4 regions of the Enterocloster clostridioformis genome follow, and region 1 is predicted to be linked to each of the others. Evidence: predicted binding sites of a transcription regulator. Region 1 holds the regulator's gene; each other region holds the start of a gene.
The links. The regulator Rex, encoded in region 1, represses fermentation and respiration genes when NADH is low (regulators of the CRP and FNR family bind a similar motif). The targets are predictions, from matches to a motif close to ATTGTTAANTANTTAACAAT.
Positions count from the first base shown of each region.

Region 2: gap (type I glyceraldehyde-3-phosphate dehydrogenase) is a predicted target of Rex. The motif match lies at 2,655-2,674, and genes of this name have one in related genera.
Region 3: asrA (anaerobic sulfite reductase subunit AsrA) is a predicted target of Rex. The motif match lies at 5,046-5,065, and genes of this name have one in related genera.
Region 4: LA360_RS24135 (4Fe-4S dicluster domain-containing protein) is a predicted target of Rex. The motif match lies at 4,510-4,529, and genes of this name have one in related genera.

Region 1 covers NZ_JAIWZC010000001.1:1,129,940-1,137,241, reverse strand. The annotation lists gene LA360_RS05700 (LysR family transcriptional regulator) at 1-111, shown strand, start outside; gene LA360_RS05695 (adenylosuccinate synthase) at 300-1,577, shown strand; gene LA360_RS05690 (hypothetical protein) at 1,791-2,057, opposite strand; gene LA360_RS05685 (ABC-F family ATP-binding cassette domain-containing protein) at 2,080-4,032, opposite strand; gene LA360_RS05680 (redox-sensing transcriptional repressor Rex) at 4,197-4,859, shown strand; gene acpS (holo-ACP synthase) at 4,880-5,299, shown strand; gene LA360_RS05670 (bifunctional ADP-dependent NAD(P)H-hydrate dehydratase/NAD(P)H-hydrate epimerase) at 5,259-6,800, shown strand; gene alr (alanine racemase) at 6,883-7,302, shown strand, end outside.
Region 2 covers NZ_JAIWZC010000001.1:2,219,703-2,227,004, reverse strand. The annotation lists gene LA360_RS11300 (RNA polymerase sigma factor) at 1-470, opposite strand, end outside; gene LA360_RS11295 (peptidoglycan recognition protein family protein) at 661-1,620, shown strand; gene LA360_RS11290 (histidinol-phosphatase HisJ family protein) at 1,683-2,492, opposite strand; gene gap (type I glyceraldehyde-3-phosphate dehydrogenase) at 2,710-3,741, shown strand; gene LA360_RS11280 (phosphoglycerate kinase) at 3,851-5,068, shown strand; gene tpiA (triose-phosphate isomerase) at 5,119-5,871, shown strand; gene gpmI (2,3-bisphosphoglycerate-independent phosphoglycerate mutase) at 5,970-7,302, shown strand, end outside.
Region 3 covers NZ_JAIWZC010000001.1:1,310,506-1,317,807, reverse strand. The annotation lists gene LA360_RS06565 (D-alanyl-D-alanine carboxypeptidase family protein) at 1-661, shown strand, start outside; gene LA360_RS06560 (SH3 domain-containing protein) at 901-3,129, shown strand; gene LA360_RS06555 (cadherin-like beta sandwich domain-containing protein) at 3,169-4,863, shown strand; gene asrA (anaerobic sulfite reductase subunit AsrA) at 5,123-6,157, shown strand; gene asrB (anaerobic sulfite reductase subunit AsrB) at 6,174-6,965, shown strand; gene asrC (sulfite reductase subunit C) at 6,984-7,302, shown strand, end outside.
Region 4 covers NZ_JAIWZC010000001.1:4,819,990-4,827,291, forward strand. The annotation lists gene LA360_RS24115 (ABC transporter substrate-binding protein) at 1-886, opposite strand, end outside; gene LA360_RS24120 ((2Fe-2S) ferredoxin domain-containing protein) at 1,052-1,291, shown strand; gene LA360_RS24125 ([Fe-Fe] hydrogenase large subunit C-terminal domain-containing protein) at 1,294-3,276, shown strand; gene LA360_RS24130 (SpoIIE family protein phosphatase) at 3,276-4,454, shown strand; gene LA360_RS24135 (4Fe-4S dicluster domain-containing protein) at 4,640-6,091, shown strand; gene LA360_RS30105 (type I restriction-modification system subunit M) at 6,811-7,302, shown strand, end outside.

The DNA.
Region 1 (7,302 bases):
ATGTGCGTGGTGACGGGAGAGTCCAGCCTGATTTCCATGCCGGGGCGCAGGCTGTTAGATATGATGGCCTGCGGTCAGGCGGCGGTTGAGCAGCCGACAGGCGGCAGATGATAGATTATGGGCTTTCTTCGGAGGAAAGACATAAACAATGCTTATGGAGAACATAATAAAGAACGTCTTTACTTATGGTATAGGTTGTAGTAAATTAGGTAAGGATAAGATACACAGGAATGCGTGTCCATCCTTTCATGAACTGCAAATGAGCATTGAACGGGAGATACCCGAAGGAGGATTTTAGTATGGTCAGAGCAATTGTAGGTGCTAACTGGGGTGACGAGGGAAAGGGTAAGATTACGGATATGCTTGCCAAGGAGTCTGACATTATCATCCGTTTCCAGGGCGGAAGTAATGCGGGCCACACCATTATCAATGATTATGGCAAGTTTGCCCTTCACCTTCTTCCATCAGGCGTGTTTTATCAGCATACAACCAGCATCATTGGCAATGGAGTGGCTCTCAATATCCCTTATCTGATTCAGGAAATTGAGTCGCTGGTGGAGCGGGGCGTGCCAAAGCCCAGAATCCTGGTTTCCGACAGGGCTCAGATTCTCATGCCGTACCATGTGCTGTTTGACACCTACGAGGAAGCGCGTCTGGCCGGAAAATCCTTTGGTTCCACCAAGTCCGGTATTGCTCCCTTTTATTCAGATAAATATGCCAAGATTGGTTTCCAGATCAGCGAACTTTTTGACGAGGATCTGCTGAGGGAAAAGGCATGCAGGGTTTGCGAGCTGAAAAATGTGCTTCTGGAACACCTGTACCATAAACCTCTTCTGGATCCTGAGGAAATCATTAAGGAGCTTCTCAGCTGCCGTGATATGATTGCGCCGTATGTATGCGATACATCCGCTTATCTTCATGAGGCCATCAAGGAAGGAAAGAATATCCTCTTAGAGGGTCAGCTGGGCTCCCTTAAGGACCCTGATCATGGAATTTATCCCATGGTCACATCTTCTTCCACGCTGGCTGCCTATGGAGCCATCGGCGCAGGCATTCCTCCGTATGAGATTAAGGATATCACGACGGTTGTAAAAGCTTATTCCAGTGCAGTGGGCGCCGGTGCCTTTGTCAGTGAGATATTTGGGGACGAGGCGGATGAACTGAGAAACCGGGGAGGCGACGGCGGAGAGTACGGCGCCACCACGGGAAGGCCCAGACGCGTGGGCTGGTTCGATGCGGTGGCTACCAGATACGGATGCCGGATTCAGGGGACCACGGAAGTGGCATTTACAGTGCTGGATGTGCTGGGCTATCTGGACGAGATACCGGTATGCGTTGGTTATGAGATTGACGGACAGGTCACCAGGGAATTCCCGACTACGTCTAAGCTTGAGAAGGCCAGACCGGTCCTTACCAGACTGCCCGGCTGGAAATGCGGTATCCGCGGCATTAAGCGGTACCAGGATCTTCCGGAGAATTGCCGCAAATACATTGAATTCGTGGAGAAGGAAATTGAAGCTCCTATTTCAATGGTATCCAACGGACCGGGAAGAGACGACATTATCATGCGCAAGTAAATATGGAATATTAAAAACAGGACCATACGGCAGCAGCCGGCGGGTCCTGTTTTGCGTCATCTTATCCTCACATCGTCGTCATATCTCTGCGTTCTGTGTGTTGAATGCGTTCCGCCGCATTCTGCATGGGCGGATTTTCGGTCAGCACACGGTATATTTCCCTCTGGTTCATGCTGGAGCGGTGCTTTTCCATAGCGCTCCTGCTTTCCCTCGTCACAATTCATCTTTCAAATCCGCGTCAGTTGTATCCGAAAGGGTCTGTTTTGCGTCATCATCCATGCCCTCAAAGGGATCGGATGGTTTCAGCACTCTGGTCATAAGCCCCATGGCGTACAGTATGATGGGGATAAACACCAGGGAGAAGATAACCGCCATGAGATAATTCTTTGGCGCGCCCATGGCGGCCAGCACGATGGCCAGAATAAAAAGTCCTGATAACAGGACGGCTCCTAAGAGGGCAAATATACGTTTCAGTTTCATTGAACAGCTCCTTTCTGAGGCATCAGGCCTTCTCCGCCAATTCTTCCCATCTCTGGTAAAGCTTTTCCAGCAGTCCGGCTATTTCCTCTTTTTCCTTATTCAGCTCCATGAGCCGGGGCACATCGGTGTATACTTCTTCCCGTGTGAGCAGGGCGTCAATCTCGCTGTCCCTGGTCTCTAGGGAGTGAATGGAATCCTCTGTTTTTTTGAGCTCGTTCTGAATCCTGCGTATGCGGGCCTGTTCCTCCTTCTGAGCCTTCCATTCCAGTTTCAGGTCGTTTTGGGAACCCTGGGAGGGCCGGCCTGAGGCTTGGGAGAGATTGGGTACAGAGGACGTACGCTTGTTCCTGGCCGCAAATGCGGCTTCCACAGCATCCTTTTTCTCCAGATAATAGTCGTAGCTGCCGATGTAATTAATCAGGGACTGTCCGGTCAAATCCAAAATTCTGGTGGCTGTGCGGTTGATGAAATACCGGTCGTGGGACACATAGAGTACGGTTCCGGTGTAGCGGCACAGGGCGCTTTCCAGGATTTCCTTGGAGGTGATGTCCAGGTGGTTGGTTGGCTCGTCTAACAACAGGAAATTGGCGTCGGAAAGCATCAGCTTGGCCAGGGAAACGCGTCCGCGCTCACCGCCGCTTAGATCGCGGATTAATTTGAACACATCATCCCCTGTAAAGAGAAAGGACGCCAGGGTGTTGCGGATCTGGGTATTGTTCATGTTGGGATAGGTGTCCTGGATTTCGTCAAACAGGGTCTTATCCATATGAAGAACCTGGTGTTCCTGGTCGTAGTAGCCGATGTGCACCTTGGAGCCCAGACGTATCTCGCCGGCATCGGCGGACAGCAGCTGATTGATGATTTTAAGGAGAGTGGTCTTGCCGGTGCCATTGCTGCCGATGATGGCCACCCGCTCCCCGCGTTTGATTTCAAAATTTACGTCCGTAAACAAAGTCTGGCTGTCAAAGGACTTGCTCAGACCGGTGACGGTAAGCACATCCTTGCCGCTTTCCACATCCGGCTCCAGCCGGATGTCCATGGAGTCGTCGATATCCATGGGCTTTTCCAGCCGGTCAATCTTTTCCAGCATCTTTTCCCGGCTCTCGGCCCTGCGGATGGATTTTTCCCGGTTAAAGGATTTAAGTTTGGCAATAACCGCCTCCTGGTGCCTGATTTCCTGCTGCTGATTTAAGTATGCCCGGATTCTGGCGTCACGGAGCATGGCTTTTTTGTCGCTGTAGGCAGTGTAATTGCCGCTGAATACGGTTCCGGTTCCATTGTCCAGCTCCACGATTTTTGTCACCACCCGGTCCAGAAAATAACGGTCATGGGCAACGATGATTACGCTGCCGCTGTAAGTCTTAAGGTATGTCTCCAGCCAGGCAATGGATTCCATGTCCAGGTGGTTGGTAGGCTCGTCAAGGAGCAGGATATCAGGTTTGGTCAGCAGGAGCTTGCCCAGGGACACGCGGGTTTTCTGGCCGCCGGACAGGGCGTTGATGGGCTTTGAAAATTCCTCCTCGGCAAAGCCAAGACCCTTTAAAACGCCGGTAATTTCGCTGCGGCAGGCATAGCCGCCCTCCAACTCAAACTGGTGGGTCAGGCGGCTGTATTCCTCCAGCATGGCTTCCAGGCTCTCGCCGGACGCGCTTTTCATGTCCAGTTCCAGGGTACGGATGCGTTCTTCCATCTGAAGGATGGGCCGCTTGACCTCCAGCAGGGCGTCGTGGATGGTGCTCTCGCTGTTCAGGTCCTGGTGCTGGGCCAGGTAGCCGATGGAGGCTCCCCTCCCCAGCGCCACGCACCCCTCGTCGGAGGCCAGTTCCCCGATGATGATTTTAAGGAGGGTGGACTTGCCGGCGCCGTTGATTCCGACGATGGCTGCCTTTTCATGGTCTTCCAGGTGGAAGGAAACCTGCTTTAATATATGTTTCTCTCCAAATGATTTGCTTATATTGCTGCATGATAAAATCATGGTAAACTCCTTTAAAAACGACATATTTAGCTCTCCCAAGTATAATATACGAGGACGATTTTTTCAAGAACATATGTAAACGTGTTTGACATTTTTTTGACGTCTGTTTATAATGGAACTATTAGAGTTTTGACAGAACTGCACAATGGGAAGGTGGATACATCATGGAACGCAAGGAGATTTCGAAGGCAGTGATTTCTAGGCTGCCCCGTTATTACCGTTATTTAGGTGAATTAATAGAGGAAGGTGTGGAGCGTATATCTTCCAATGAGCTGAGCTCCAGAATGAAAGTGACCGCATCTCAGATCCGTCAGGATCTGAATAATTTCGGCGGATTCGGCCAGCAGGGATACGGCTATAATGTAAAGTACCTCTATTCGGAAATCGCCAAGATACTTGGGATTGACAGACAGCACAATGTGATCATCATCGGAGCAGGAAACCTGGGACAGGCGATTGCCAATTATACGAATTTTGAGCGCAGGGGCTTTGTTATCAGGGGAATGTTTGATATTAACCCCAAACTGATCGGGCTGGTCATCAGGGGAATTGAGATTCGCTCCGTGGATGATTTGGAGACGTTTATCAGGGAGAATGAGATTCAGATTGCTGCTCTGACCATCCCGAAGACAAAGGCGCCGGAGATTGCGGACCGCCTGGTAAACGCGGGAATCAGGGCTATCTGGAATTTTGCTCACACGGATTTGGTGGTACCGGAGGACGTGGTGGTGGAGAACGTACACCTGTCCGAGAGCCTGATGCGTCTTTCCTACCGGGTCAGCAGCATGTACGACCTGCAGGAGGAGAAAAAGAATGCGTTAAAGTAAATGTTTAGGAAGACAGCACCATGATACTTGGAGTTGGAACAGATTTAGTTGAAATCAGACGCATGGAAAGAGCCTGTAAAAAGGATTATTTTGTGGTGCGCACATTTACGGATATGGAAAGCCGGCAAGCAAAGGGGTCCGCCTCTAAGCTGGCCGGCTCTTTTGCTGTGAAGGAAGCGGTTGCAAAGGCCCTGGGAACGGGGTTTCGGACCTTCATGCCCATCGACGTGGAGGTGCTCAGGGACGATGTGGGAAAACCCTATGTCCGCCTTTACAGAGGCGCCCTGGCCCGGTTTCAGGAGATGGGGATGGAACGCCTGGAGGTGTCCATCACCAATACAAGGGAGTATGCCATGGCGTTTGCGGTGGGAGAAGGAAGGATAAAGGAGGTACAGTCATATGAGGATGCTGGTAACGGGAAAACAGATGAAAGCCATTGATGCATACACCATCCATACCATAGGTGTTCCGTCCCTGGTCCTGATGGAGCGGGCAGCTCTTAAGGTGGCCCAGGCAGCGGAGCGTCTGTGGAAAAAAGGGGATACAATCTGGGCAGTGTGCGGCACCGGCAATAACGGGGCCGACGGCGTGGCGGCAGCCAGGATGCTTCATTTAAAAGGATATCCGGTGCGGGTATTTCTGGTGGGAAATCCGGATAAGGGAACAGAGGAATTCAGGACGCAGCTTACCATTGCAGGCAATGTGGGTCTTTCCTCCCTGCCCTGGCAGGAAGGGGAGAAGGAGGAATGCGGCCTTCTCATAGACGCGGTGTTCGGCGTGGGACTGAGCCGCCCTGTTGAGGGGGAGTACAGGCAGTGTATTAAGATGCTGGGGGCCAAGTCCATCCGCAGTACCGTTGCGGTGGATGTGCCGTCAGGCATCCACGGGGATACGGGGACTGTCATGGGTATTGCCCTGAGGGCGGATTTGACCGTTACCTTTGGATGGGAGAAAACCGGGACAGCCCTGTATCCGGGCCGGGAGTACGCGGGCCGGGTGGAAGTGGCTGATATCGGATTTCCCGGACAGGCTCTGGATGCGGTGAAGGAAGCGGAAGGGACGGCGGCAGGTGATTTTGCCGTCACCTACGGGGATGATGATTTGAAACGGATTCCCAGGCGGCCTGCCTATTCCAACAAGGGAACCTTTGGTAAGGTGCTGATTGTGGCAGGGTCCAGGAATATGTGCGGGGCCGCTTACCTGAGCGCCTTATCCGCATACAGGACAGGGGCGGGACTGGTAAAACTGCTTACGGTGGAGGAAAACCGGCAGATTCTCCAGGAACGCCTGCCTGAGGCCATTGTAGCCACCTACACTCCGGACCAGCTCATGGAGGGCAGGGATGAATTCAGGAAGATGATAGAAGCCCAGATGGAATGGGCTGACGTGGTGGTACTGGGACCGGGACTGGGAAACGGACCCTATGTGGAATACCTGGTGGAGGATATACTGACCAGCGCGTTCGTGCCTGTCATCATTGACGCGGACGGCCTGAACGCCATAGCGGGTCATCCGTACCTTACCTCTTACTATACGGAGAATATTATCGTGACGCCCCATCTGGGGGAAATGGCCCGGCTCACAGGGGAGTCCGTGGATCAGATTAAGGAGAACCTGGCAGCCACGGCCCTGGAGTATGCAGGCCGTTACGGCCTCACCTGTGTGTTAAAGGACGCGGCCACTGTCACCGCCGGACGGGACGGGAACCTGTACATCAATTCCAGCGGCAACAGCGCCATGGCAAAGGCAGGCTCCGGCGACGTGCTCACGGGGATCATAGCAGGCCTGATAGCCATTGGCATGGATGAGGAGGAGGCTGCCTGTCTGGGTGTATATCTTCACGGCCGGGCAGGGGACGCGGCTGCCTCTAAAAGCGGCGCCCACAGCCTGCTGGCTTCGGAACTGGCGGATGCCGTCGGCAGTGTGATGACCATGGTGTAAGGGCTGTCCCGCCGCGCCAATCACATAAAATACAATTGAGACCGGGCCGTGATAAGGGCCCGTGACACAGGAGGCAACAACAATGAATTCTTACAGCAGAGTTTACGCAGCCATTGACCTGGATGCGGTGGAATCCAATATGAGGGCAATGAAGGACAGCCTTCCTCCTTCCACTTCCATGATAGGGGTGGTAAAGGCCGACGGGTACGGACACGGGGCGGTTCCGGTGGCCAGAACCATTGAGCCTTATGTGGAAGGGTATGCGGTGGCAGCCATTGACGAGGCGGTTATTCTGCGCCGCCACGGCATCCAGAAAATGATTCTGGTACTGGGGGTGACCCATGAGAGCCGTTTTGGGGATTTGGTCCGGTACGATATACGCCCCGCCATGTTCCGCTATGAGGAGGCCGGAAAATTATCAGAAGCAGCTGTAAAAAACGGCGCCAGGGCAAACATCCATCTGGCGGTGGATACGGGCATGAGCCGGATTGGAATGACGCCG
Region 2 (7,302 bases), 1.1 Mb from region 1:
GGCTCCAGTTCCAGCCTTAGCTTTTTTAAGGTGCGGTATAGCCTGGCCTTTACTGTGTTGAGATTTTCACCTACTATATCAGCAATCTCTTCTAATTTAAGATCCTCAAAATACCGCAGTAGGATGACAGTCCTGCTTTTGTCATCCAGCCGGTTTATCATCTGTTTCAAGTCCAGGTCCTGGTAATGGTCCTCCGTGGGTGTTTCCGGCATTTCTTCTGTGGGTGTTTCTTTCTTTTTCCTGCGCAGCATATCCAGGCTTGTGTTGACTACGATCCGGTAAATCCATGTGGACAGGTAGTCTTTATTTCTGACCCCTTTGCAGTCCTTAATTGCCCGGTAGGCGCTTTCCTGGACTACATCAAGGGCATCATCTTGGTTTCGCATTAGCTTATATGCCAGGCGGTAGTAGCGTTCATAATTTTCCGTAAGGAGACGTTCTGTTTCCGCCGTGTGGTTGTAAAAGCCCATGTACCTGCATCCTCCTTTCATATCCTTCTGACTGTTAGACGTCTGGGGCAGGGATAAAGTTGCGTCTGTTTTATGATTTTACGGATTGTTTCATAAAATGCAACATCCATTGTGTTTTAAGCTGAAAAATGTTATATTGTTCATGTGACAGAATCTGTGGAACATGAATTAACGAAAGGTGTACGAAAGGATGAGAGAGGAACGGACTAACGATATAGATGGGATGAGAGATTACGAAGATATCCGGCAGGTACCGCTGGAGCCGGGCCGGCCGGCGTCTGGCCGGCAGAATCCTCCTGTGGGGGATTCCTACATAGGAGGCAGGCCCAGACGTGAGCGGGTTTCCAGAAGAAAGCCCGGTATGGGAGATACGGGACCGGGGGCCGGAAAGCCTGCTGCCGGAACGGCGCAGGAGGACCAGAACACCAGAAAGAAGACTGAACGGTCTCAAAGGAATAAAAAAACAGGAAATTCAGGTTCAGGTGAACGCCGTAACCGTTCGGGGAAAGGCGTGTCCTTCCTGGCGCTTTTGCTGGTGCTGGTGTTGGGCGCAGGCGCCGGTCTTGGCGGAGGTTATTACCTCTGGGGCTGGGAGAGGCCCTATACCGTGGATTTGAAGGCAGTGGAAGTGCCGGATTATGTAGAGCAGGATTTCATAAGGAAGAATATATTTTCCAGGCCGGATGTGGGGCGTCAGAAGGTGGATAAGATTGTCATACACTATGTGGCTAATCCCGGCTCCACGGCCAGGAATAACAGGGACTATTTTGACAGCCTGGCTGACCAGGACCCGCAAAAAAGCGGTTCGTCTGCCAGCAGCCATTTTGTAGTGGGTCTGGAAGGAGAAGTTATCCAGTGCATTCCTGTCAATGAGATTGCCTATGCCAATGCCCCTTTAAACAACACGACGGTTGCCATTGAGGTGTGCCATCCGGACGACAGCGGAAAGTTCAATGATGCCACCTATGAATCCCTGGTGGATTTGACGGCCTTCCTCTGCAGACAGCTGAAACTGACGCCTGGGGACGTCATACGCCACTATGATGTAAATGAAAAACTCTGTCCTAAGTATTATGTGGAGCACGAGGACGCATGGGAGCGGTTCCAGAAGGATGTAAAGGCAGGCATGAAAACAGAAAGCGCGGGATGAGGTGCATAAACGGTATAAATGCGGCAAATCCTATATCATCGCCGCTCGCAGCCATTCCCCGGCTAAAGAGGAATGAATTCCGGCTTTCTGCCATGGTACACGGTAAAATATTTATAACCGCAGTCCAGCAGCAGTTCGCGGCAGGTGTCAAAGGCATAACCCACATATTCCGGGGTATGGGCGTCGGATCCAATGGTTATCATCTCGCCGCCCAGCTCCCGGTAGCGCATGAGAATCTTCCGGCAGGGATTGGGCTGGCCCAGGCCGTACTTAAAACCGCCTGTGTTGCACTCCAGAGATTTGCCGTTTTCAATAAGAATCTTTAAGAGCGGGTCAATCCACCGGCTCAGATGCCGGTAGTCGTAAAAGTCGTTCTGGTGGGGAGCGTAGCGCACCGCGTAATCCAGATGGCCAAAGGAATCAAAGGTATGGCACAGGTCTCTGACACGCGCCAGGGAGGCTTCAAAGAAATCCTCAAAGCCGGTCACCTCGCCCTGCCTGTTCCAGTATTCCGGATCGTATGGGTCCATGCTCTTTACAAAATGGCTGGATCCGATGATGAAATCAAAGGAATCCCCATAACGCTTTACAAAGTGCTCCAAATATTCTTTAAGATGCTCCTGAAGCCCCAGCTCGATTCCAATGTTGATGCGGATACGGTCCCTGTAATCTGCCCGGAGCATGCGCAGGGCCGTGAGATAGGCGGGTATATCCAGGATAAAATCACAGTCGCAGAATCCGGAATCGTAGTCGTGGTGGTCGGTAATGCACATCTCCTTCATGCCAAGTTCTATGGCTTTCTCAATCTGCAGGCTGATGGAGGTGTTGGAGTCACCGGAAAATTCAGTGTGCAGATGGCAGTCGTATATCATTGGAGCCTCTCCTTTGCTTCTATCGCATTTCATAACAACATTATAGCAGAAAATACCCGAATGGCAAGATTCCAGTCTTTTCTTCGTATAAATAGTTCAAAGATCCGTAAAAATAAAAAAAGGACTTGCCATTTCATTAGAAATTGATTACAATAGAGAGAGGTTGATTAATATTTAACAATAATATATTTTTTAACAAACTAGGAGGAATTGAATCATGGCAGTAAAAGTAGCGATTAATGGATTTGGACGTATTGGACGTCTGGCTTTCCGTCAGATGTTCGGAGCAGAAGGTTACGATGTAGTAGCTATCAATGACTTAACCGATCCTAAGATGTTAGCTCATCTGTTAAAGTATGATACGGCACAGGGTGGATATGCCGGCGTTTACGGCCAGGGTCTGCACACTGTTGAGGCTGGAGAGGATTCCATTACTGTAGACGGCAAGAAGATTACCATCTACAAGGAGCCAAAGGCTGCTGATCTTCCATGGGGCGAAATCGGCGTAGACGTGGTTCTGGAGTGTACCGGATTCTACTGCTCTAAGGACAAAGCTCAGGCACACATCGATGCAGGCGCTAAGAAAGTTGTTATCTCTGCTCCGGCAGGCAATGACCTTCCTACTATTGTATACAGCGTTAACGAAAATGTACTGACAGCTGACGACAAGATTATCTCCGCAGCTTCCTGTACAACAAACTGCTTAGCTCCTATGGCTAAGGCACTGAATGATTACGCTCCTATCCAGAGCGGTATCATGTCCACCATCCACGCTTACACAGGCGATCAGATGATTCTGGACGGACCACACAGAAAAGGTGATTTAAGAAGAGCAAGAGCCGGCGCAGCTAACATCGTTCCTAACTCCACCGGTGCTGCTAAGGCTATCGGCCTGGTTATTCCAGAGCTGAACGGCAAGTTAATCGGTTCCGCACAGCGTGTACCTGTACCAACCGGTTCCACCACCATCTTAACAGCTGTTGTTAAGAAGGCCGGCGTTACAAAGGAAGACATCAACGCAGCTATGAAGGCAGCTGCCAGCGAGTCCTTTGGATACAACGAAGATGCCATCGTATCTTCCGACATTATCGGTATGAGATTTGGTTCTCTGTTCGACGCAACACAGACCATGGTAGCCCAGATTGCTGATGATCTGTACGAAGTACAGGTTGTTTCATGGTATGACAATGAGAACTCCTACACAAGCCAGATGGTAAGGACAATCAAGTACTTTGCTGAGTTAGGCTAATTGTGACAACAGGACAGTAATTTTTAAGTAGACTCATGAAGGGTCCGGTCGTTTGGGCCGGGCCCTTTGTTCGCCAAATGTATCAATGACTCTGAAAGGGGAAAGACATATGTTAAACAAGAAAACAGTTGATGATTTAAAAGATTTACAGGGCAAAAAAGTACTGGTACGCTGCGATTTCAACGTTCCGTTAAAGGAAGGCGTTATCCAGAACTATAACCGTATTGACGGAGCCATCCCAACCATAAAGAAGCTTCTTGACCAGGGCGCTAAGGTTATCCTGTGCTCCCATTTAGGCAAGCCAAAGGGCGAGCCCGTTCCGGAGATGAGCCTTGCTCCTGTTGCTCCTGCTCTGAGCGAAAGACTGGGCGTAGAGGTTAAGTTTGTGGACGATCCAAAGGTAACAGGACCTGAGACCCGGAAGGTAGCCGCTGAGTTAAAGGACGGAGAGGTACTGCTCCTTCAGAATACCCGTTACAGGGGTGAGGAGACCAAATTCAAAGACGGCGATGCTGCAAGCGAAGCTTATGCAAAAGAACTGGCTGATCTGTGCGACGGCATTTTCGTAAATGATGCATTCGGTACTGCCCACAGGGCCCACTGCTCCAATGTTGGTGTTACCAGATTTACCAAGGAGAACGTGGTAGGCTACCTGATGGAGAAGGAAATCAAGTTCTTAGGGCAGGCAGTTGAGAATCCGGTTCGTCCATTCGTGGCCATCCTGGGCGGCGCCAAGGTTTCCGACAAGATTAATGTAATCAACAACCTGTTAGACAAGGTTGACACCCTGATTATCGGCGGCGGTATGGCTTATACCTTTGCAAAGGCACAGGGCCAGGAAATCGGCAACTCCTTATGCGAGGCAGATAAGCTGGATTACGCTCTGGAGATGATTAAGAAGGCAGAGGAAAAGGGCGTTAAGCTGCTTCTTCCTGTTGACCATGTGGAAGGAAAGGAATTCTCCAACGATACAGAGCATAAAGTAGTGGATGTGATCGATGCGGGCTGGTCAGGATTTGACATCGGACCTAAAACCATCGCGCTTTATAAGGAAGCATTACAGGGCGCCAAGACCGTTGTGTGGAACGGACCTATGGGCGTGTTTGAGTTCTCCAACTTCGCAGAAGGCACACTGGAAGTATGCCGCGCGGTTGCTGACTTGGCAGATGCCACCACTGTAATCGGCGGCGGCGACTCTGTCAACGCTGTGAAGAGACTGGGCTTTGCTGATAAGATGACCCACATCTCCACCGGCGGCGGCGCTTCCCTGGAATTCCTGGAGGGCAAGGAACTGCCAGGCGTGGTTGCAGCTGACAACAAAGCTTAATTCGGGTTTCCCATAAATGATTTCAGTGTGAAAGGGAGAGGTAAACTACAATGTCAAGAAAGAAAATTATAGCAGGCAACTGGAAGATGAACATGACTCCGTCAGAGGCAGTTGCCCTTGTAAACGAGTTAAAGCCATTGGTAGTGAATGAGGATGTGGACGTGGTATTCTGTGTGCCTGCCATTGACATCATTCCTGCTATGGAAGCAGCCAAGGGAACCAATATCTATATCGGAGCCGAGAATATGTACTATGAGGAGAAGGGCGCTTACACAGGCGAGATTTCCCCCAATATGCTGGTAGACGCCGGCGTTAAGTACGTAATCATCGGCCATTCCGAGAGACGCGAGTATTTCGCGGAGACAGATGAGACCGTGAACAAAAAGGTGTTAAAGGCCTTTGAACACGGCATCACACCGATTGTCTGCTGCGGGGAGACACTGACACAGAGGGAGCAGGGAATCACCATTGACTGGATTCGCCAGCAGATTAAGATTGCGTTCCTGAATGTGACAGCTGACCAGGCTAAGACTGCAGTTATTGCTTACGAGCCCATCTGGGCAATCGGCACTGGCAAGGTGGCTACCACAGAGCAGGCTGAGGAAGTTTGCGCAGCCATCCGTGGATGCATTGGGGAGATTTATGATGAGGCTACAGCTGAGGCAATCCGTATCCAGTACGGCGGCTCTGTATCCGCATCCTCCGCTCCGGAGCTTTTCGAACAGCCGGATATCGATGGAGGACTGGTAGGCGGCGCTTCCTTAAAGCCTGACTTTGGCAAGATTGTAAATTACAACAAGTAATAGCGGAATGTGTGCCCTGCCCCTGACCGGAGCGTGTCCCAACGCGGGATTCACGCGCCCTAAGGCGGCAGGGCATTTAAAACAGAAGGAGATTGAAAATGAGCAAAAAACCAACCGTATTAATGATTCTGGACGGCTACGGACTGAACGATAACTGCGAACACAACGCTGTATGCGAGGGCAAAACCCCGGTTATGGACCAGCTTATGAGCCAGTGCCCCTTTGTAAAGGGAGAGGCCAGCGGCATGGCAGTGGGACTTCCGGAAGGACAGATGGGCAACTCTGAGGTAGGACATCTGAACATGGGAGCAGGCCGTATCGTATACCAGGAACTGACCAGAATCACAAAGTCCATTCAGGACGGGGACTTTTTCCGGATTCCGGAGTTTCTCACAGCAGTTGAAAACTGCAAAAAACATGATTCTGCCCTTCATATGTTCGGACTGGTGTCTGACGGCGGCGTACACAGCCACAACACCCACATCTACGGCCTGCTGGAGCTGGCGAAGAAGAACGGCTTAAAGAAGGTGTATGTACACTGCTTCCTGGATGGCCGCGATACACCTCCTGAATCAGGAAAAGGCTTTGTGGAGCAGCTGGAAGCAAAGATGAAGGAAATTGGCATAGGCGAGGTGGCTTCTGTCATGGGACGTTACTATGCCATGGACCGTGATAAGAGATGGGACCGCGTGGAACAGGCTTACAGCGCTCTGACAAAGGGCGAAGGAAATCAGGCTGAAAGCGCTGCGGCAGGCATCCAGGCTTCCTATGACAATGATAAGGCGGATGAGTTCGTCATCCCCTTTGTGGTCATGAAGGACGGCAAGCCTGTGGCGACTATCCAGGACAAGGATTCCGTGATTTTCTACAACTTCCGTCCGGACCGCGCAAGGGAGATTACCCGCGCATTCTGCGACGACAGCTTTGACGGCTTCCCGAGGGAGAAAAGACTGGACCTGGTGTATGTATGCTTTACGGATTATGACGAGACCATCCAGAACAAGCTGGTTGCATTTAAAAAGGAGAGCATCACCAATACCTTTGGCGAGTTCCTGGCAGCTCACCAAAAGACTCAGGTAAGGATTGCGGAGACAGAGAAATATGCTCATGTGACCTTCTTCTTCAACGGCGGCGTGGAAGAACCAAACGAGGGTGAGGACCGCATCCTGGTTCCTTCTCCAAAGGAGGTTGCCACCTATGATTTAAAACCCGAGATGAGCGCTAATGGCGTGTGTGATAAGCTGGTGGAAGCCATCAAATCCGGCAAATACGATGTTATCATCATCAATTTTGCCAACCCTGACATGGTAGGCCATACCGGAGTTGAGGACGCAGCCATCAAGGCCATTGAGACCGTGGACGCCTGCGTGGGCCGTGCGGTGGAGGCCGTCAAGGAAGTGGACGGCGTCATGTTCATCTGCGCGGACCATG
Region 3 (7,302 bases), 180 kb from region 1:
TGTGACAAAGTCCCCTGCCAGGGATGAATTTTTAAAGATAACGCAGACCCAGAACCACTATTTTACGGATACGGCAGGGAAACGCTCTTTTAACTGTTATAATCACAACGCGTTTCTGACTATGATGGAAGGGGTCCTGTCCGGGAAAACGGGATTTACAGGGGGAGCCGGGTATTCTTATGTGGGAGCCATGGAGAACCAGGGAAGGACCTACGTCATTGCCCTTCTGGGCTGCGGCTGGCCGCCTCATAAGACATATAAATGGTCGGATGCAAGAAAGCTCTACTCCTATGGGCTGGAGCATTTTAAGATGAAGGATGTGTTCCGGGAGGAAGCCTTTGCCAGGGTTCCCGTGGCAGGAGGACTGTGCTGGAAGGAAGGGGAAGGCGCCACTGACCAGGTGGAGCTGTCCATGATGCTTAAGCCCGATGATATGCATCTGACACTGCTGATGGGAGAGGGGGAGCAGGCGCGGGTGGTGAAGAAGGTTCCTTCTATATTAATGGCCCCGGTCAGAGAGGGACAGCAGGTGGGAACCGTGGATTATTACCTGGGAGAGGTGCTGGTAAAAAGGTTCCCTGTCTATGCCGTGCAGGGAGTGGAGAAGATGAATCTGAGACGGGCCGCGGACCGGGTGCTGGATTTGTTTCTGGTGAGATAGGAAGGGGGACAGGGGACTTTTACCAGGGCATGGGAAGGGGATTTTAAGGGGCTTTGGCCGGGATATGCCAGGATATGCCACATTATTTAATCTTTTCTTACAAATCTTTGTATTATGTGAAGTTTCCGCCGTTCTTGTTGACATATGAACGCTTTTGTCATTATAATAGGATTAATGTCATAAAATAGAAATTCATACGAATTTTGGATATGAATGAAGATACAGGAGATTTATACATAATGAAGGGAAAAAAGTTAAAAAGGGGCCTGGCGCTTGTGCTGGGACTGATGCTGGCCGCTGAGGTTCCGGCATCTGTGGCTACGCCTTTTAAAATGTTTGATTCCTATGCATATACAGGGGCGGCCACGGTTAAGGCCACCTCTTTGAATGTACGCAGCGGAGCCGGCACCGGATATTCATCGGTGGGCAGGCTGGCAGCGGGAGCGGCCGTTACCGTTATCGGGGAACAGCGCGGAACAGACGGCAATACATGGTATCAGATTCAATATACAGGAACGGGCGGAGCCGTTAACACCGGCTATGTCTCATCGCTCTATATCAGGCTTCCGGTGGCCTATACCACGGATTCTAATTTTGAAGCATATCTCACCTCACAGGGATTTCCGGAGAGCTATAAAAACGGGCTCAGGCAGCTTCATGCCCAATATCCGAATTGGGTATTCAAAGCCAAAAACACAGGTCTGGACTGGAACACGGTTATTGAAAATGAGTCTGTGCTGGGGCGCAACCTTGTGGCCACGGGCAGTGTTTCCTCCTGGAAATCCGTTGCCAACGGAGCTTATAACTGGGACAACAGTACGTGGACCGGATTCGACGGCAGCAACTGGGTGGCTGCCTCCGAGGATATCATACGGTATTACATGGACCCCAGAAATTTTCTGGATGAGACGTATGTGTTCCAGTTCCTCAACCATGAATATGATGCCAATACACAGACAAAGGAGGGGTTAAACAGCCTCATAAACGGCTCCTTCCTTTCAGGGACAACGAATTCCACAGGAACAGGGGGAAGTGATTTCTCCAGCGGGCCAGGATCTTCTTCGGAAGGTCCCGGTTCAGGCGGTCCCGGCTCCTCAGGCAGTTCCTCAGGTTCTTCCAAGGGGCCCGGGCGCAGCAGTACCTATGAAGATACACAGCATGGACCAGGGGTTTCCGGCAGTTCAAACGGCTCCGGGTCAGCAGCGGTCTCTCCGGGAGGCAGCTCCTCAGGCGGATCCTCAGGGAGCAGCAGTCCTTCTGGCAGCGGGGAGGTGAGTCTGGAGTCCCCACACGCATCCATTGAGCCCAGAGAGCGCAATATAGTGTCTACCAGCGTAAGCCTGGTGGCTCCGGGACAGGACGGTTCCGGCAGCAGCAGTGGTCCCGTGTCCCCGGGCCAGAGTGGCAGCGGCACTTCAAACGGTCCGGTGGCGTCACCCGCATCGGAAAATGTGGTGGACCAGACCGGCACGTCGCCGGGAGGCGGCTCCACCGGTGCAGCGGCTCCTTATGCAGACATCATCATGGCCGCGGCCAGTCAGTCAGGGGTAAGCCCTTATGTGCTGGCAGCCATGATACTCCAGGAGCAGGGCAATAATGGTACAAGCCCTCTTATTTCCGGTTCCTATTCCGGTTACGAGGGATACTACAACTTCTTTAATGTGGAGGCATACCAGTCCGGCGCAGTGTCCGCCATTGAGATGGGACTCAGGTTTGCGTCCCAGTCCGGTTCCTACGGACGTCCCTGGAACACGGTGGAGAAGGCCATCCGGGGCGGCGCCCAGAATTATGGGGATAATTATGTGAAAGCCGGGCAGAATACATTTTATCTGAAGAAATTCAATGTCCAGGGGTCAAACCTTTATAAGCACCAGTATATGAGCAATATCCAGGGAGCTGCCTCAGAGGCGGCCAAGCTGTCCCAGGCATACACGTCTGATTTGAAGAAGACAGCCCTGGAGTTTCATATCCCTGTATTTAACAATATGCCGGAGCAGCCCTGCGTGGCGCCTACCGGAGACGGAAGCCCCAACAACAAGCTGTCCGGTCTCGGAGTGGACGGTTTCAATCTGACTCCAAGCTTTAACAGGGATACCCAGGAATATAATCTGATTGTGGATTCTTCTGTGTCCAATATTACAGTCAGCGCATATGCGTCGGATTCCAATGCGCGTGTGGACGGCGCAGGCAATGTCTCCCTGCAGAATGGCGGAAACGACATTTCCATCGCTGTGACTGCCCAGAACGGAAGCGTGAGGACCTATACCATCCATGTGGTGAAGCAGGACGGCGGTCCTACCCAGGGAAGCGCAGGCTCACCTGTATATGGAGGCGGCAGTTTTGGCGGTACGGTCAGTCCGGACGGCAGTTCAGGCGGCAGCGGCGGACCAGGCGGACCGGGAAGTCCTTCCGGAAGCGGCAGCGGACCAGGCGGAAGCAATGTAACCATTGTAGAAGTGCAGTCCTGATAAAGGGAAAATATTATAATCAGAAAGTGGGAAATGATGATGATTAGACGTATGAGACATGTGGCTGCAGTTCTGGCAATGGCGTGCATGATGACAGTCATGATGCCGGCGCAGATGATAACGGCCTTTGCGGCAAATGCGAGAATCGCCTTTTCCGACCCATCCGCAACCGTGGGCGGCAAGATCAAGGTGAATATGAAGATAACCAGCAGCGACAACCTGGCCAATGCGGATGTGATGCTGTCCTATGATTCCAACATATTGGAATTTGTGGACGGCACCAACGCGGACGGAGGGGCGGGAGCTGTCCGGGTCCATGGGGACGCAGGCACGCCCAATACGGGAACCCTTGCATTCACCCTTAATTTCAATGCCATAGCGGCCGGGACCAGCAAGATTGAGGTTACCAGCCAGGAAATTTATGATTCCAACTCACAGATTGTGACGGTTAACCAGCAGGGAAGCTCCACTGTGACGGTCAGTGCCCTGCAGTCAGCTTCCAAGGATGCCACTCTTAAATCACTCCAGATTTCACCAGGAAGCCTGACGCCGGCATTTTCACCGGATGTGGACACCTACGCGGTGACCGTTGGAACGGATGTGGATAAGGTTATTGTCAGCGCGGATTGCACGGACGGGAACGCCACCAAGGTGGTCAGCGGAAACGAAGGACTCCAGATGGGCGAAAACCGCGTGACATGCCGCGTGACAGCCCAGGATGGCGAGACCATCAAGGAATACGTCATTGTGGTGACCAAGGCAGAGGGCGGCGCCAGCGCTGCGGATGCCGATGCTTCTTCCCAGGTAAGGATGCGGATAGCCGAGCGCGTCATCACCATTCTTCCGCCTGATCCTGAGGTGAAGGTTCCGGAAGGATTCAAGGAGAGCACCATTAATATCGACGGCCACAAGGTTCAGGGCTGGGTATGGGGCTCTGAGGCAGAGCACCAGTACTGTGTCGTGTACGGTATGAATGAGTCCGGAGAGAAGAGCTTCTACCGTTATGATATGAAGGACGATGAGAGGACCATACAGCGTTACTTTGAGGACCCGGCCATCAGCGGTTCCGTGACAAAGGAAGTGTACGATGAACTGGCCCTTACATACGACAAGATTTACGATGATTACAATCTCCTTAAGATACTGCTGATTGTGACCATTGTCATCGCAATCATTCTGCTGGTCATCCTTCTGGTGGTTGTATTTACCAGGGGCTCCGGAAGAAAGGGCGGCAGCCGGGATGAACTGGGTGACAAGAAGGACGGTCCGCGGGGCGGCCGGGGCAGGAACAGCAGGAAGGAAAAGGCAGAGGAGCCTGAGCTTTTGGAGCATTCAGAGGATTATCAGGAATACGCCGATGAGGAGGGCTGCCAGGATTCTGACTGGTACGATGAATCTGAGGAATATGAGGATGATTCTGCCTACGGCGATGATGAGGGCTACAGAGACCTTCCGGAGGAGGATTATCCGCTGGATGAAGAGGATGAGGACATCTACGAAGAGGATGAAGATGTCTATGAAACGGAAGAAGAGCCTCAGGTGGAGATTCCGGTGAAAAAGCCGGTGAAGCCTGGGAGGCCGGTTCAGACACCGGACCGTGCGCCGGCCCAGGCGCCGGCATCCAGGCAGAAGCCGCCTGTGAAACAGGAACGGCCGGTTGTCAGGAGGGAAACAGAGCAGGGTTCTGCAAAACAGGACGCACAGGATGATGATTTTGAGATTTTTGATTTGTAATAAAGAATAACAGAACCCACAGGCAGACCATAAAGGCAGCAGCCATCCGGGATATTCCCATGGCTGCTGCCTTTTGCGTGCTGCCGGAGACTGTACGCGTCCTCAATGGTTACAGTTAATTCTTAATGATAAAAATTTATTATCAGACCATCACAACATATAATTATACTTTATTTTTAGGGGTTGTTATAATAATAACATAAGCCTTTTAATGAAGAAGTATATATAAGGGATAAAAGAATAAAGGAGGAGGCATTTCATGGGATACAGAATGGATTTGAAGGATGCCGACAGGATGTTTGCAAAGCTTCAGGAAGAGTATGAGATATGGGCGCCAAAACGTTTTGTGGGTAAGGGCAGGTATTCCGACACAGACCTGATTAAGTACGCCAGGGTGGACCGGGCGGAGGAAATCGAGTACAGGGAAAAATCGGATTTTCCGGCCAAGGAGGTATTAAGCCCCATTACCCAGTCCCTGTTCTATTTCACAGAAGATGAATTCATTGAAAGCAAGGCTGTTTCCAAGAAGCTGCTTATATTCATGCGGCCCTGCGATATCCACGCGCAGCATCATCAGGAAAAGATATATCTGACCAACGGCGGTTATGAGGATATATATTACAAGCGCATGAACGAGAAGGTCAAGATAGTGATGATGGAGTGCGGCAAAGGCTGGGATACCTGCTTCTGTGTCAGCATGGGAACCAACAGGACCGATGACTATTCCATGGCAGTCCGTTTCGGAGAAGACGTACTGGAGTTCCAGGTAAAGGACGATGCATTTGCCTCCTATTTCGAGGGCATGGAGGAATGTCCCTTTGAGCCGCAGTTTGTGGAAAAGAATGAGCTGACCCTCACGGTGCCGGAGATTCCGGATAAGGAGGTTCTGACAAAGCTTAAGGAGCATCCCATGTGGAGGCAGTTTGACGGCAGATGCATTTCCTGCGGCGCCTGTACCGTGGCGTGCAGCACCTGCACCTGTTTTACAACAACGGATATCATATACAATGAGAACCGCAACGTGGGAGAGCGCAAGAGGACTTCCGCCTCCTGCCAGGTAAAGGATTTCACCGATATGGCCGGCGGCATGAGCTTCAGAAACAGGGCCGGGGATAGGATGCGCTATAAGGTGCTCCACAAATTCCACGACTACAAGGCCAGGTTTAAGGACTACCATATGTGTGTGGGCTGCGGACGGTGCATGGACCGGTGTCCTGAGTACATATCCATCGTGGCTACAGTGAATAAAATGGCAGACGCTGTTGAGGAAATAAAAGCCGGCAGGCAGGCATAGGAGAGGGGACGCAGTCATGAATAATATAGTGAAGCCAGTGGCATGTAAGATACGCGAGGTAAGGCGGGAGAGCCTTCATGAATATACATTCAGAGTGGAGACGGATATCCGTCCGTCCCACGGACAGTTCCTGCAGCTTTCCATTCCAAAGGTAGGGGAAGCACCCATATCCGTCAGCTCCTTCGGGGACGGCTGGATGGATTTTACCATACGTTCCGTGGGAAAGGTGACGGACGAGATATTTGAGAAGCAGCCGGGCGACATCCTTTTCTTAAGGGGAGCCTACGGCAAAGGATGGCCGGTGGAGCAGTTTCAGGGTAAGCATATGGTGGTCATCACCGGCGGCACCGGGCTGGCGCCTGTAAAGAGCATGCTGAATATGTTCTGGAATCAGGAGGATTTTGTAAAGAGCGTGCACCTGATCAGCGGATTTAAGAATGAGGACGGGATTATTTTTAGGAATGACCTGGAGCGCTGGAAGGAGAAGTTCACCACCACCTATGCCCTGGATACGGACCACAAGGATGGCTGGGAGACAGGTTTTGTCACAGAGTTTGTGCCGGGGATTCCCTTTAAGGACTTTGGGGAGGATTACAGCGTTGTGGTGGTAGGACCGCCGCCTATGATGAAGTTTACGGGCCTGGAAGTCCTTAACCAGGGCGTGCCGGAAGAAAAGATATGGATGTCCTTTGAGCGCAGGATGTCATGTGCCGTGGGCAAATGCGGACACTGCCGCATTGATGAGGTGTATGTCTGTCTGGACGGACCTGTGTTTAATTATACCCAGGCCAAGTATCTGGTTGATTAAGAGAGGGGTGGCGAAGGAATGAATCATGATATTGATATAAAAAAGGTAAGAATCAACTGTTTCAGACAGTCCAAGGTGGCGGGGGAGTTCATGCTGCAGATGCGTGTGCCGGGAGCCATGATTGAGGCAAAACACTTAAAGCTGGTGCAGGATCTCTGTGAGCGCTTTGGCAACGGCACCTTTCATCTGGGCACCAGGCAGACCTTTGACATACCCGGTGTAAAGTATGAGAATATAGAGGAAGTAAATAAGTACATCAAGTCATATATCCATGACGTGGACGTGGAGATGTGCGGCGTGGACATGGATGTGACGGATTACGGCTACCCCACCATCG
Region 4 (7,302 bases), 3.7 Mb from region 1:
GGGTAACGCCTGTCACCAGCATGCTTCCGGAGTCCTTGTTTAAAATATTCCACTGTTCCGTTAAATCCAGCACTGTTTTTAAGTCGGGATTCTGGATGCAGGCGGCAGTGGCAAAGGGCTGCGGCAGAACGCCGATGGCACTGGAATCCTGCTTTAACAGGGATGCCACTTCAGTGGCCTCGGACTTGAACTGCAGGTCCACATCAGATGCGGAAAGACCGTTTTCCTTTAAAAGGTAATTCATGACGTATTCGGGGGTGGTCCCCTTTCCTGTCATGTAAATGGTGCGTCCCTTTAAGCCGGCCATGGAGGTAATGGAATCATCTGAGGCCACCACATAGAGGACGCCCAGGGTATTGATATCCAGGACTGTGATATTTCCCTGGGTCTTGGCGTAGAGCACGCTGGCAACATTGGCAGGCACCAGGGCGATATCCAGGTCGCCGTTTGCTATCTTGCCCACCAGTTCATCAGCCTTGCCGGCCATGGTGAATTCATAGACATTGGACGTCTCGCCCTTGGAAGCCTTGTCCATCAGGGATACAAGTCCCATGGAGGTGGGGCCTTTCAGGGAGCCTACGCGGATGGCGGCCTGGCAGGTCAGCTTGTTTTCATCGGAACCCGTGTTCAGTTCACCGCCGGCACCGGATTCAGGGTCCGGGGAGGATGATTCGCCGGAAGGGCTTTCTGAAGCTTGGTCCGGGGCGGTTTTGTCTCCTGACTGGGCTATGGTCTGATCCCCGGTCTCCGCTTCCGTCTGTCCCTCGGTCTGTATTTTGGCCTGGGACTCTGTGCCAGGTGTGCCGGAGCCGCTTTTGCCGCATCCGCCCAGCACCAGGGAGACGCTCATCAATGCCATTAAAAGTAAGGAAACATGTTTTTTCATAATACTTCAACTCCTCTCGTAAATATCATTAACTATAGCACAACAGGCCTGTCTTTTCTATAAAATATTTGAGAAATATTATTGATATAGATATCACAATGTGAGATAATGAAACCATGGTTTGGGGTGAGCCCATAATACACGCAGATAGTGGAGGAATAAGGGATGAAAGTAACGATATGTATTGGAAGCGCCTGTCATTTAAAGGGATCCAGGGAGATTATCAGTAAGCTCCAGAAGCTGGTAGATGAGAACGGGCTGTCTGATAAGGTGGACTTAAACGGTGCGTTCTGTTCCGGTAATTGTGACCATGGAGTGTGCGTGACGGTGGAGGGCGAGCTGTACTCCCTGAAGCCGGAAGATACAGAAGAATTTTTTGAAAATGAGATTAAGGGGAGACTTTGATTATGGGCATGGAAATCATAGATTTCAAAGCCACAAAGTGCAAACACTGCTATAAATGCGTCCGTTACTGCGGGGTAAAGGCCATCCAGGTCAAGGATGAGCGGGCGGTCATCATGCCGGACAAGTGCATCCTGTGCGGCCACTGTCTGAAAATCTGCCCCCAGTCAGCAAAAACCCTTAAGAGCGACCTGAACATGGTCCGCGGATTTTTGCGCGAAGGCATGCGTGTGGTGGTGTCCATTGCACCGTCCTATATGGGGTTATTGAAATACAAGACAATTGGTCAGGTGCGGGGGGCTCTGCTGCGCCTGGGGTTTGAGGATGTGAGGGAGACTTCCGAGGGAGCCGCTTTTGTGACGGCCGAGTATGCGAAGCTCCTGGCAGAGCACAAGATGGAGAACATCATAACCACATGCTGTCCAAGCGCCAATGACCTGGTGGAAATCTACTATCCGCAGCTCATACCTTACCTGGCGCCGGTGGTGTCCCCCATGATTGCCCACGGAAAGCTTCTGAAGGAAGAACTGGGACGGGATGTGAAGGTCGTGTTCCTTGGACCGTGTATTGCAAAGAAAAAAGAAGCCCTGGACCTGAGGCATGAGGGATATATTGACGCTGTATTAAATTTCAATGACATAAACAAATGGCTGGAGGAAAAGGACATCGTAATTGAGGACTGTGAAGACCGGCCATTTACCGCATTTGACCCCAAGGTGAACCGGCTGTATCCCGTGACCAACGGCGTGGTGAACTCCGTGCTGGCCACCGAGGAGAAGGGGGACGGATACAGGAAGTTCTATGTCCATGGGGAGGACAATTGTATTGATCTGTGTAAGAGTATGTCCCGCGGTGAAATCAAAGGCTGTTTTATCGAGATGAATATGTGTTCCGGCGGCTGCATCAAGGGCCCCACGGTGGATGAGGAGTTCATATCCAGATTCAAGGTAAAGCTGGACATGGAGGAGAGCATCTGCAGGGAGCCGGCTGAGGAAAAGCAGATGGAGCCGGTATGGGAAAATGTAAACTTCAGAAAGCGGTTCGAGGACCACTCACCCAGGGACCCCCAGCCTACGGAGGAACAGATACGGGAAATACTGCGCATGACCAACAAGCTGAAGCCGGAGGACGAGCTGAACTGCGGCGCCTGCGGTTATCCCACCTGCCGGGAAAAGGCCATTGCCGTATTCCAGCACAAGGCGGAGGTGAGTATGTGCATCCCCTTTATGCATGAAAAGGCGGAGTCCATGGCCAATCTGGTGATGGAGACTTCCCCGAACATTGTACTGATTGTGGGCGATGACATGCGCATCATGGAGTACTCGGATGTGGGCGAGAAATATTTCGGCAGGACTCGTTCCCAGGCATTGCAGATGTATCTGTATGAACTTATCGACCCAGTGAACTTCCAATGGGTATTTGATACACATCAGAATATCCATGGCAAGCGGGTCAATTATCCGGAATATAATCTTTCCACGCTGCAGAATATTGTGTACATAGAAAAGGAAAATGCTGTCCTGGCCACCTTCATAGACATAACCCGTGAGGAGGAGCTGGCCAAGGAAGAGTATGAGAGAAAGCTGGAGACCATAGATCTGGCCCAGAAGGTCATCCACAAGCAGATGATGGTGGCTCAGGAAATAGCAGGTCTCCTGGGAGAGACAACAGCTGAGACAAAAACTACTCTGACCAAGCTGTGCCACTCCCTGTTAGAGGACGGCAGTGACGCCGGGTATGCGGGGGGAGAACTGGAGCGGGAGATTCCGGGCGTACAGCTGGGAAGCGGAGCCGTGCCCTTAAAGGGTGTTATGACAGCCGGGGCGCCCGGCGGAGCGGGAGCCGGGCAGATACCGGGAGCCGGGGAACAGAAAAAGCCTACGGGCTATGTCCATATCGGCAGCGCCAATCCGCGCGGCGGAAAATCCGGGTATGTTCATCTGAGCAATGTGGATTTAAAGAAACCAGGCGGCAACGGAGGTAAATAATGGGAATTACAGTGGATGTTGCATATAAAAGCCTGAACAAATACACCGAAATCCTGTGCGGGGACAAGGTGGAGCTTTTGCAGACCGAGGATTCCAACATCATGATTCTGGCAGATGGCATGGGAAGCGGGGTTAAGGCCAATATCCTGTCCACGCTGACCTCTAAGATACTGGGAACCATGTTCCTCAATGGGGCTACCCTGGAGGAATGTGTGGATACCATCAGTGAGACCCTTCCCATCTGCCAGGTCAGGCAGGTAGCCTATTCCACCTTCAGCATACTGCAGGTATACCATAATGGTGATGCGTATCTGGTGGAATATGATAATCCCGGATGCATATTCATCCGGGACGGAAAGCTTATGGAGATACCGAAAAATGTACGGGTCATGCAGGGCAAGGAAATCAACGAGTACAGATTCAAGGTCAAAAAAGGCGATGCCCTGATTCTCATGAGTGACGGCACCATTCATGCGGGAGTGGGTGAGCTGCTGAATTTCGGATGGCTGTGGCAGGACATTGCGGACTACGCGGTGAGACAGTATCCCCTGACGGTATCGGCCATGCGTCTGGCTGCCAGCATCAGCAGGGCCTGTGATGAGCTGTATCAGTTCCGGCCCGGAGATGATACCACGGTGGCGTGTATGCGTATTATTGACAGCAAGCCGGTTCATCTCATGACTGGTCCTGCCAGGAATCCGGAAGACGACGTCCGCATGGTCCAGGATTTTATGGATGATGCCAATGCCAAGACCATTGTCTGCGGAGGAACCAGCGCCACTATCGTGTCCAGAGTGCTGGGAAAGAAGCTGGATGTATCCCTGGATTATGTGGATCCGGAGATACCCCCCATCGCATACATGGATGGCGTGGATTTGGTTACGGAGGGAGTCCTTACCCTTAACCGGGTTCTCCAGCTGCTGCGCAGATATGTGAAGAATGAGACTGTATCCGAAGAATTTTTCCAGGAGCTGGATAAGCCCAACGGAGGTTCCATGGTGGCCAAGGTGCTCATAGAAGACTGCACGGAGGTTCACCTGTATGTGGGAAAGGCAATCAACAGCGCGTACCAGAATCCGGGACTTCCCTTTGACCTGGGTATCCGCCAGAATCTGGTGGAACAGCTGAGGCATGTGATTGAGGAGATGGGAAAAACAGTGGTGGTTACATATTACTAATGTTGTACGCCATTTAATACTTGCATTTTCACAGTAAATATAGTAGATTTCTAGTGTTGATATAATTTTAACAAACTCGAATTGTGATATAGAAGCAGACATATATGGCATATGCCAATGATATGTATTGCGCGCAGGAGACCATAGGACGGTCTCCAAGTGCCCGTAACGAGGAGGAGAAAAAGATGGTAACCAATGATGCTACGATCCTGCGTTTGAAACACGATGTACTTTACGAGGTGGCTAAGGCTGCGTGGGAGGGAAATCTGGACGAGAAGCGGGAGCAGATTCCATATTCCATGATACCGGGACCTCAGGCGACTTACCGCTGCTGTATCTATAAGGAAAGGGAAATCATTCGGCAGAGGGTCCGCCTGGCAGAAGGAAAATGTCCCACCGGGAAGGACACATCCAATGTGGTCCAGGTCATCAACGCGGCCTGCGAGGAGTGTCCCATTGCATCCTACATAGTGACAGATAACTGCCGTAAATGTATGGGCAAGGCCTGCCAGAACTCCTGTAATTTCGGAGCCATCAGCATGGGGCGTGAAAGGGCCTATATCGAGCCCGGCAAATGTAAGGAATGCGGCAAATGCTCACAGGCCTGTCCCTATAACGCCATTGCTCATCTGGAGCGTCCTTGTAAGAAAATTTGTCCGGTAGATGCCATTACTTATGATGAGTACGGTATCTGCGTGATTGATGAGAAGAAGTGTATCCAGTGCGGAGCCTGTATCCATAGCTGCCCGTTCGGGGCCATAGGATCCAAGACCTTTATGGTAGATGTGATCCGCCTGATTAAAGCAGGAAAAAGGGTGGTTGCCATGGTGGCACCTGCTACGGAGGGACAGTTTGGTCCTGACATTACCATGGCCAGCTGGAAGATTGCATTAAAGCAGCTGGGATTTGCGGATATGATAGAAGTGGGATTGGGCGGAGACATGACAGCAGCCTACGAGGCAGAGGAATGGGCCCAGGCAAATAAGGAGGGAAAGAAGATGACTACCTCCTGCTGTCCCGCGTTTGTGAACATGATTAAGCAGCATTTTCCAATGCTGCTGGAGAATATGTCCACCACAGTGTCACCTATGTGTGCTGTCTCCAGAATGATAAAGAGCCAGGCTCCGGATACAGTCACAGTATTCATCGGCCCCTGCATAGCCAAAAAGAGTGAGAGCCTGGACTTGAATGTAAAGGGCAATGCAGACTATGCAATGACCTTCGGTGAGATAAGAGCCATGATGCGCGCCAAGGGTGTGGAGCTTCAGCCGGCCGAGAACGATTATCAGGAAAGCTCTGTGTTTGGAAAGCGATTTGGCAACGGCGGCGGAGTGACGGCGGCTGTGCTGGAATGTCTGAAGGAGATGGACGAAAACACGGATATCAAAGTGGCCCGCTGCAACGGCGCCGCAGAGTGCAAGAAGGCACTGCTGCTCATGAAGGTAGGAAAGCTTCCGGAAGATTTCGTGGAAGGCATGGCCTGTGTGGGCGGCTGTGTGGGCGGTCCCAGCCGTCATAAAACGGAGACAGAGGCCAAGAAGGCCAGGGACCAGCTGATTGGAGCTGCTGAGGAGAGGCATGTGCTGGAGAATTTGAAGAAGTATCCAATGGATGAGTTTTCGATGCATAGGCATTAAGCTGCGGTAGTTTAGATGCCAACTTGTGGTTTTTGAAGAAGAATGGTGGATAAAACCACAAGATGTAGTGGTTTTTGAGGGAAAAATGAGTGGATTTGCGGCCTGGAAATGGGTGTTTTTCAGGGCGTGAGAAATAGATGCCTTGGCCCTGGGAGATGACTTTCCTGGGGCTTTTTGGTATTTGCAGATATAGTAATTAATATATGAGGGTGAATGCTTTACAGGTATGTTTTTTGGTAAGCTGGATTAAGATAATAATAAACACTGAAACTTTATCATAAAGGCAGAGAAGAAATGCTTACATTTATTCATGCGTAAATATTGATTTCCATAATGTTAGAGTAATACAGTCAACAGCTAAATGCTTTTTCTGGGCATTTGAAAAATGATGCGGACGAGTGGCGGAGAATGTGACAATAAAGTTCGACATCATTAGATTACACCTGGTGGCAGATTTCGTTGCATATACTATTATTTATTTTGGTTAAAAGATAAAATCGTTGGAAATGAGTACTTATTATGGTATATTAGTAATGCCAGAAATGCTTAAATTTAAGAATTCTAATCCTCTCAGATACGTGGAAATTAAAAGGTAGTAGTTTATGGCTTGTTCTTTAATTAGAGAAGTGGTTAATAAATTAAGAATGCTTTGGAGTTTTCAGGTATCTGGGAAGAAATATGTAATTTAGTATTATGAGAAAGCTGCCCTTATATGGGCGATTGCAGATAAATTGACTGGTGTATATAAACCGCACGAATATGGAGAAGTCATCTTGCCAATGACAGTAATACGCCGTTTTGACTGCATCATTGCTGATACAAAGGCCGCGGTACTTGAAAAATATGAAAGTGTAAAATCTCTTCCTATGCGTGATGTATTATTGCGCAAAGCTTCCGGACACGATTTTTATAATACAAGCAAATATGATTTTGATAAGTTATTAGATGATCCCGATAATATCGAAGCTAATTTTCGTGATTACCTGAACGGTTTTTCTGAAAATATACAGGATATTATTGAGAAGTTCAAATTTGACGGCCATATCACCACGATGGCAAATAAGGGCATTCTCTATATTGTGATTAAGGAATTTACATCGTCCAAGGCAAATCTCCATCCAAGCGTAATCTCCAATCTGGAGATGGGATATATTTTTGAAGAAATCATCCGCCGGTTTTCTGAGGCGCATAACGAAGATTCTGGGCAGCAT